DNA from 2 places in the Mycobacterium basiliense genome. Region 1 is predicted to be linked to the other one. Evidence: riboswitches for the same ligand, from Rfam matches in the RefSeq annotation. Region 1 holds a riboswitch; the other holds the start of a gene.
What was found. Region 1 has a riboswitch for glycine ahead of gcvP (aminomethyl-transferring glycine dehydrogenase). Riboswitches for the same ligand answer to the same signal wherever they lie in the genome.

Region 1 (4,422 bases):
CAGACCGGTGATCAGTTCCCGATAGCCGCCGGTTTGCTCGGCGGGCGCGTGTGGGTGGATGTTGGCGAAGTTGGGCCAGCTGATGGGTGCCATCTCCACTGCGGAATTGAGCTTCATGGTGCACGACCCCAGCGGAATCATGCTGCGGTCCAAGGCCAGGTCACGATCGGACAGCCTGCGCAAGAACCGCATCATCGCTGTCTCGGAACGGTGTTCGTGGAACACCCGGTGCTGCAGGTAGGGCGTCGTTCGGGTCAGCCCGGAACGGAGGCCCGACCGGCCCGGCACGACCCGTTCGACACCAAAAGCCTTGACTACCAATGTGGTGATCTCGGCGGTGGTGGTCTCATCGCAGCTGATCCCAACGTGATCGGCGTCGGCCAGTCGCAGATTTACCCCGAGGGTTTTCGCGCGCGCAACCAATTCGCCGGCGCGCTGGGGAGTCTTGACCAACACCGTGTCGAAGAACTGGTCGTGTACTACGGTGTGGCCGCCGTGGCGCAGGCTGGCCGCAACCGAAACTGCGTGCGCGTGCACTCGAGACGCGATGTCCCGCAATCCCTCCGGGCCGTGGTAGACGGCGTACATCGCGGCGACGTTGGCCAGTAGGGCCTGGGCGGTGCAGATGTTGCTGGTGGCCTTGTCACGGCGGATATGCTGTTCGCGAGTCTGCAGGGCAAGCCGATATGCGGCCGCGCCGTCGACGTCCTTGGATACCCCTACCAGGCGGCCCGGCAGCGCGCGTTCCAAGCCGCTGCGCACGGCCAGATACCCAGCGTGCGGCCCGCCGAAGAACAGCGGAACGCCAAACCGTTGCGCCGAACCGACTGCAATGTCGGCGCCGAGTTCACCGGGCGGGGTCAATAGGGTCAGCGAAAGCAGATCGGTCGCAACAGTGGACATGGCGCTACGGGCTTTCGCGGCGGTGATCAGCGCGCTCAGATCGCGCACGGCGCCACTGGCCCCGGGTGATTGCAGTACGATGCCGAAAAAGTCGCCGTCGGGCAAAGGCGCGGAGACGTCGACAAGTTCGATCTCGATATCCACCGCCGCCGCGCGGGTCCGCAGTACCGAAAGTGTCTGGGGAAAGCAGTCGTCGTCGACCAAGAGACGCGCCGACGGGTTGTTGTTGGACCGACGCATCAGCAGCATCGCCTCGACCACCGCGGTGGCCTCGTCCAGCAACGAGGCGCCGGCCAACGGCAACCCGGTGAGGTCTTCGATCACGGTTTGGAAGGTCAGTAGCGCTTCCAGGCGACCCTGGGATATCTCCGGCTGGTAGGGCGTGTAGGCGGTGTACCAGGCCGGCGATTCGAGGAGATTGCGGCGCAGCACTTCCGGAGTAACACACGGCGAGTAGCCTTGGCCGATCATCGACACCCGGACCGTATTGCGGCCAGCGATCGCAGCCAGATCGGTGAGCACCTGTTGCTCGGTCCGCGCCGCGGGCAACGCCATCGGTGCGGAGTTGCGGATCTGAGCCGGCACGGCGGCATCGGTCAATTCGTCAAGGCTCGCGTACCCGACGGCATCGAGCATGTGTGCGGTCGCGACGGGATCGGGGCCGATATGGCGCGGAACAAAACTCGACGCCGCGGTGGCGCCGCAAGAAGGCTGATCATGCATTTCGGACAAGGGGCAACTCCGGTTCCAGTGGGCCCGGGCGCACCGGGCTGGTTGCTCCCTCCCCGCTCTGTCCTGAAACCTGAGAGTCTGTGGCCTCGCGCGACGGCGACGCCCGTACACCTTCGGTAAGGCACGGCCGTTACGACCGATCCTTGTCTCCAGAGTTGCCTCGGCGGTGCGGTACTGGGGCCTGAGAGATTCCCGGGGAGGAGATTGCTCCTACGGCGCCTCGACATCGAGGTTTCTCCCGCATCGCGTCAATGGCTATTTATTTGTAACGCGAAGTGAAGATACACAGTGACCAGCTGGCTTGTCACTCCCCAATTTTCGCAGCGCAACGAAGATGGCCCGAGCAATTTCGCGGCTTGGCGCGCAGGAACGTGGGCCGGGTAGATGTCAAAGATGCACGCGCACAATATCTTCGCAAGACGAAATTCGCTCGAAGGGAACAGCCCGGAGAATGCGCCGCCTGATCCGATGGGCTGCTGTGATCTATCGCACAAGGCCGTGCGGCGCCGACGGTTACGCGTCTCCGCCGCTCATGCGCGCAGATTCGGGTAGATCGAGGTAGCGCTCCAGGTTGCGGTGCATGTTGATCACCCGCCGCTCTTCACCGGAGAGCGTCAGGTGGGTGAAGCCGGGCTGACGCAAGCCACGCTGGATCCCGGGGAGCACCCGGATGTCCTGTTGGCTTCGATTTCGACGGTCAGGGTGGCGTAGCAGCGAAAGTCGCTCAGATGGCACCAGGCAATATCGTCGGGTGTCGAGTCCAGGTATTCGATCAGTGGGATCGCGTTGATGTCGAGATTGACGAAGACCAATCCCTCCCAGGTGTCGACCCTGGCCGGCGCCAGCGGGAAGTTGGACAGCCTCAGCGAGCCGAAACGCTTGCGGTTGGGCACTCGCTTGAGCGTGCCGGCCAGGTCCCAGGTCCAGCCGTGGTAGCCGCACTTCAACTCACGCAGCCCCGAACCGGAGCCCACGCACAGCGAGTTGCCGCGATGACGACAGGCATTCTGAAAAGCGCGCAGCACGCCGTCCTCGCCTCGTATGATCAGTGAACTGTATGGGCCACAGCGGTATTCAAAATGGTCGCCGGGTTCTGCGACATGGTCGACCATGCAGGCAAGCTGCCACAACCTTGGCCACATTCGTTCGATCTCTAGTTGGGCGAATGCGATCGCGTCCTGATCGCGGGTCCGGGCCGTATCGCCGGTGGTCATGCTCATCGGATGGTCTCTTAACGCGCTCCGCGGACCAGCCGGCCGGGACGGGCCCCGGTGTCGACGCCGTTGCGCCGGGTCACCGCACCGCTGACGATCGTGGCCGTGTATCCGCTTGCGCCCTGCAAGATCCGATGGCCACCGGCGGGCAGGTCGTAGGCCATCGCCGCAGGATGCAGTCGCAGCGCCGCCATGTCGATGACGTTGATATCGGCCTTCTTTCCCCGCTCGATGGTGCCGCGGTCGGTGAGGCCGAACAGGTGCGCCGTATCGCGGGCCTGCTTGCGGATCACGTATTCCAGCGGCAATTTCCTGCCGCGCCGCCGGTCGCGAGCCCAGTGCGTCAACAAGAAAGTGGGGTAAGAGGCGTCGCAGATCATGCCGCAGTGTGCCCCGCCGTCCGAGAGCCCCAGCACGCCCGTAGGGTGCAGCATCATTTCGCGGATCGCGTCGCAGTTGCCGTCCGCGTAGTTAAACAGCGGCAGCATCAGCATGGCGCTGGCGTTCGCTTCGAGCATGAGGTCGTACAGCGTCGCCAACGGGTCCTCACCCTGGGCGGCGGCGATCGCCGCGACGGTCCGGTCAGGCGTCGGCTCATAGTCGGGTGGATCGCCGAGTGCATAAAGACGTCCCAGGGAGTACTGCACGAACGCGGACATGCCGTCGAACAGCACCGTGGGGTCGATAGGCAGATCCTCCTCGGCCAGGATCGCGGCTTTGACCGCGGGATCGGCCAGGCGCTGCGCGAGCTCGTCGCGGCTGCATTCGGCCTTGAGCCGGCGGTACGTGGGCCGATGGCCAAAAGCATGGTGGCCTTGGAAGCCGATCATCATCCCGAACGGGCGCGCGGCGATCTGCGGGTGCAGTCGACTGCCGGCCGCGTGCGCGTCCGCGGAGAGGGCCAGCTGCTCGCGCCACAGGTTCGGGTCGGCGTCGACCTGGATCAGCGCGAACGACACGGGTCGGTCGATCTCGGCGCCCAACCGCCGCATCCAGTCGAGTTCCTTCTTAGGCCCGACGATGTCCTCCCCGGCGGCGCCTTGCGGGGCGAGCTCGAAGACTGCCTGCCCGCCGGCCGCCATCGCACGGCCTAGCCCGAACAGCTCGTCTTCGGCCGCAAACGTTCCGGGCACCGGCTCACCGTCCATGGCGCGGTGGGCCAGCGTGCGCGACGTCGAGAATCCGAGCGCGCCGGCTTCGATACCTTCGGTGACCAACCTGCCCATGGCCGCGATATCGTCCGGCGTTGCCGGCTCGTTTCGGGCGCCGCGGTCACCCATCGTGTAGGCGCGGACGGCGCCGTGGGCGATCTGGCTGCCTACGTCGATCGCGAACTTCCGGTTGCCGATCGCGTCGAGGTATTCGGGGTAGCTCTCCCAGCCCCAGGTGATGCCCTCGGTGAGCGCGGTACCGGGGATGTCCTCGACACCCTCCATCAGTTTGATCAGCCAGTCCTCGCTGCCGGGGCGAACCGGCGCGAAACCGACGCCGCAATTGCCGGTGATGACCGTTGTCACGCCGTGTCCGCTCGACGGCTCGAGTGAGCCGTCCCAACTCACCTGACCGTCGTAGT
Region 2 (4,422 bases), 2.7 Mb from region 1:
AAGGTCATCAGGGCGCAGCTTGACGCCCTGCCTGACGGCGAGTTACCGGCCGTCGGATCTCCTTACGGCGTACCGCGATTGGTATCGCTCGCCGGTAGCGGCACTGGGACAGCAGGATCCGACGCCAGTGCTGACCCGGCGTCGGTATCGCCCACCCGCATTCGGCTCAGCCGAGAAGACCTGCTGGAACGCTCCGGAGTCGACGATGAGCTACTGACCGCTCTGGTAAAGGCGGGGGTGATCACCACCGGACCGGGCGGTTTCTTCGACGAACACGCCGTGGTAATCCTGCAATGTGCTCGGGCGCTGGCCGACTACGGCGTGGAGCCCCGGCACCTGCGTGCCTTCCGGTCGGCAGCAGACCGTCAGTCCGACCTCATCGCCCAGATCGCCGGCCCGCTCGTCAAGGCCGACAAAACCGGCGCGCGTGACCGGGCCGACGACTTGGCGCGTGAGGTCGCCGCGCTCGCCATAACTTTGCACACCTCGTTGATCAAGTCGGCAGTACGCGACGTATTGCACCGCTGAGGATTAGACTTTCTCCAATCGCTTGGTGTCGACGACTTCGGCGGCTATGCCAGCACCGTGTCGTCGCTCCAAGCGACGGTCTGACACGGCGGCATGTGCGGAGGGCGGACACAGATGGGCGAAGTACGTGTTGTCGGCATTCGCGTCGAGCAACCGCAGAACCAGCCGGTGCTGTTACTGCGCGAGGCCAACGGCGACCGGTATCTGCCAATCTGGATCGGACAGTCCGAGGCCGCAGCCATTGCGTTGGAGCAACAGGGCGTCGAGCCGCCCCGACCGTTGACGCATGATCTGATCAGGGATGTCATTGCCGCGCTCGGGCATTCACTGAAAGAAGTGCGCATCGTCGACCTTCAGGAAGGCACCTTCTACGCCGATCTGATCTTCGACCGCAACGTCAAGGTTTCGGCTCGTCCCTCCGACTCGGTGGCGATCGCGCTGCGCGTCGGGGTTCCCATCTACGTCGAGGAAGCGGTGCTGGCCCAGGCCGGTCTGCTGATTCCGGACGAGGGCGACGAAGACACCGGCAGCGCTGTCCGCGAGGACGAGGTGGAGAAGTTCAAAGAGTTCCTCGACAGCGTGTCACCCGACGATTTCAAGGCCACCTAGGCTTCGCACGGGTGCATCCCCGGCGCGGGGCCCCACCGGCATGTCGTCGGGGCCACCAACGTTACGGACAGGTCTCATCTCGCAGAATGCGACCTCGACACGCCTGCCGGATAGCGCCCGCGACGCCACCCACCGGCCATACTTTGATGGCGACTTGATGACCAACTGGCGGACCGATTTGGTCCAACAGCGTATGCTCTCAAGCACTCGGGCCTGAGCAAACGTGGTTGCAGCGGCAGCCATTGACGCAGCTAGTGACAAGAGCGCGATCGGCGAGAGGAAGCACCGTGAGCGAGCAGCCACGTCAAGAACAGCTGGATCTGGCGAGCCACGCAACCAACACAACCAACGGCGAGCCGGCGAACGCGCCGGTGCAGCCGGGGCTGTTCCCCGATGATTCGGTGCCCGACGAGCTGGTGGGCTACCGCGGGCCGAGCGCCTGTCAGATCGCCGGCATCACCTACCGTCAACTCGACTACTGGGCACGCACCTCGCTGGTTGTTCCGTCGATCCGCAGTGCGGCAGGTTCCGGAAGCCAACGGCTCTACTCGTTCAAGGACATTTTGGTTCTCAAGATCGTCAAGCGATTGCTTGACACCGGCATCTCGCTGCACAACATTCGGGTTGCCGTCGACCACTTGCGTCAACGCGGTGTGCAGGACCTGGCCAACATCACCTTGTTCTCCGACGGCACGACGGTGTACGAGTGCACATCGGCAGAGGAAGTCGTCGATCTGCTCCAGGGTGGTCAGGGCGTATTCGGTATCGCCGTCTCGGGCGCGATGCGTGAGCTGACCGGCGTCATCGCGGACTTCCACGGTGAACGCGCTGACGGCGGCGAATCGATCGCCGCACCGGAAGACGAACTGGCATCGCGGCGCAAGCATCGCGACCGCAAGATCGGCTGAACGCGCGCGGCCCACGGCGGGCCGAGTAAACTGGACGCCGCATCACCCCGCGCGGGAGAGTGCTGTAGCCGCCAGCTACAGACGCCGAAGGAGCAAGACCTCTCCGCCAACCTCTCAGGCACCCGGGACCGCGCGAGATCATGATGCCTCTGGAAAGCGGTGGTGACCGGCAGCGGTCCTCACCCGCCGATGGGGAAAGGTGCCGGCTAGCTCCCGGCGCCGAATCTCTCAGGCGCCTGACGTACGGGTAGAGACAGAGGGAGAGGGTCCCTAGTCCTTCTGCCTTGTAGGGCCTCTAGCAGGCCACTTGGTGCCCAGTCAGGAGTTCACCGTGTCCGATAATTCCACGTTCGCAGACCGCCACATAGGCTTGGACCCCCAGGCTGTCGCGACGATGCTTGCGGTCATCGGCGTCGATACTCTCGACGACCTGGCCGCCAAGGCGGTGCCGAAGGGCATCCTGGACAAACTCGCCGACGCCGGCACCGCACCGGGCCTGGACCGACTCCCGCCGGCCGCTAGCGAGGCGGAGGCGTTGGCCGAGCTGCGTGCGCTGGCCAACGCCAACACGGTGGCCGTGTCGATGATCGGGCAGGGCTACTACGACACCATCACCCCACCGGTTCTGCTGCGGAACATCCTGGAAAACCCCGCCTGGTACACGGCGTATACGCCCTACCAGCCCGAAATCAGTCAGGGTCGGTTGGAAGCCTTACTGAATTTCCAAACCATGGTGACCGATCTCACCGGCCTAGAGATCGCGAACGCATCGATGCTCGACGAAGGCACCGCCGCAGCTGAGGCCATGACCCTGATGCAGCGCGCAACCCGCGGCCCGGCAAAGCGGCTGGCCGTTGACGTCGACGTGTTTGAGCAAACCGCGGTGGTGTTGGCCACCCGCGCGAAGCCGTTGGGTATCGAGATCGTCACCGCCGATCTGCGGGATGGGCTGCCCGAGGGTGAATTTTTCGGCGTCATCGCCCAGCTGCCCGGAGCCAGCGGCCGGCTCACCGACTGGACCCAGCTGGTGGAGCAGGCCCACGACCGCGGCGCGCTGGTGGCCATCGGCGCCGACCTGTTGGCCCTGACCCTGGTTGCGCCGCCGGGGGAGATTGGCGCCGATGTCGCATTCGGTACCACCCAGCGTTTCGGTGTCCCAATGGGTTTCGGCGGCCCGCACGCCGGCTATCTGTCCGTGCACGCCAAGCACGCCCGTCAGCTACCCGGACGACTGGTCGGTGTGTCGGTCGACAGCGACGGCAATTCGGCCTACCGGCTAGCGCTGCAGACCCGTGAGCAACATATCCGTCGGGACAAGGCAACCAGCAATATTTGCACCGCCCAGGTGCTGCTTGCGGTAATGGCCGCAATGTATGCCAGCTATCACGGCGCCGATGGGCTGGTCGGCATTGCACGACGAGTGCATGGTCATGCCGAGACCATCGCCGGCGCGCTGGGCGACGCGGTGGTGCATGACAGGTTTTTCGATACCGTGCTGGCGCGGGTGCCGGGGCGTGCCGACGAGGTGTTGGCGGCGGCCAAGGCCAGTGGCGTCAACGTGTGGCGAGTCGATGCCGACCATGTGTCGGTGGCCTGCGACGAGGTCACCACCGACACCCAGGTGGCCATTGTGCTGGATGCCTTCGGGGTGTCGGCCGCCGCACCGGCCAGCGCCGACATCGCCACGCGCACTTCGGAGTTCTTGACCCATCCTGCGTTCACCCAGTACCGCACCGAGACATCGATGATGCGGTACCTGCGCGCGCTGGCGGACAAAGATATTGCGTTGGACCGCAGCATGATTCCGCTCGGTTCGTGCACCATGAAGCTCAACGCCGCTACCGAGATGGAGTCAATCACCTGGCCGGAATTCGGACGCCAGCATCCGTTCGCGCCGGCATCGGATACGCCGGGGCTGCGGCGGCTCATCGCCGACCTGGAAAGCTGGTTGACGGCCATTACCGGCTACGACGCGGTCTCGCTGCAGCCCAACGCGGGTTCGCAGGGCGAATACGCCGGGCTGTTGGCGATTCACGAGTACCACGCCAGCAGGGGAGAGCCGCAACGCGACATCTGCCTGATCCCGTCCAGCGCGCACGGCACCAACGCGGCTTCGGCCGCGCTGGCCGGGATGCGGGTGGTCGTGGTGGGTTGTCATGACAACGGCGACGTCGATCTCCATGATCTGCGCGCCAAGATCAGCGACCACGCCGATCGGCTGTCGGCGTTGATGATCACCTACCCGTCCACGCACGGCGTGTACGAGCACGACATCGCCGAGATCTGCGCGGCCGTGCACGATGCCGGCGGCCAGGTGTACGTGGACGGCGCCAACCTCAACGCGCTGGTCGGCCTGGCCCGGCCCGGCAAGTTCGGC

Region 2: another riboswitch for glycine. It lies ahead of gcvP (aminomethyl-transferring glycine dehydrogenase); the one in region 1 lies ahead of gcvP (aminomethyl-transferring glycine dehydrogenase).

What each region holds. Positions count from the first base shown of each region.
Region 1 covers NZ_LR130759.1:136,675-141,096, forward strand. Annotated here, with positions in the region: gene gcvP (aminomethyl-transferring glycine dehydrogenase) at 1-1,626, opposite strand, end outside; glycine riboswitch at 1,795-1,886, opposite strand; partial or broken gene MB901379_RS00700 (aromatic ring-hydroxylating oxygenase subunit alpha) at 2,313-2,855, opposite strand; gene MB901379_RS00705 (N-acyl-D-amino-acid deacylase family protein) at 2,867-4,422, opposite strand, start outside.
Region 2 covers NZ_LR130759.1:2,836,038-2,840,459, forward strand. Annotated here, with positions in the region: gene ftsR (transcriptional regulator FtsR) at 1-528, shown strand, start outside; gene MB901379_RS12060 (bifunctional nuclease family protein) at 643-1,137, shown strand; gene MB901379_RS12065 (MerR family transcriptional regulator) at 1,425-2,045, shown strand; glycine riboswitch at 2,088-2,186, shown strand; glycine riboswitch at 2,187-2,312, shown strand; gene gcvP (aminomethyl-transferring glycine dehydrogenase) at 2,377-4,422, shown strand, end outside.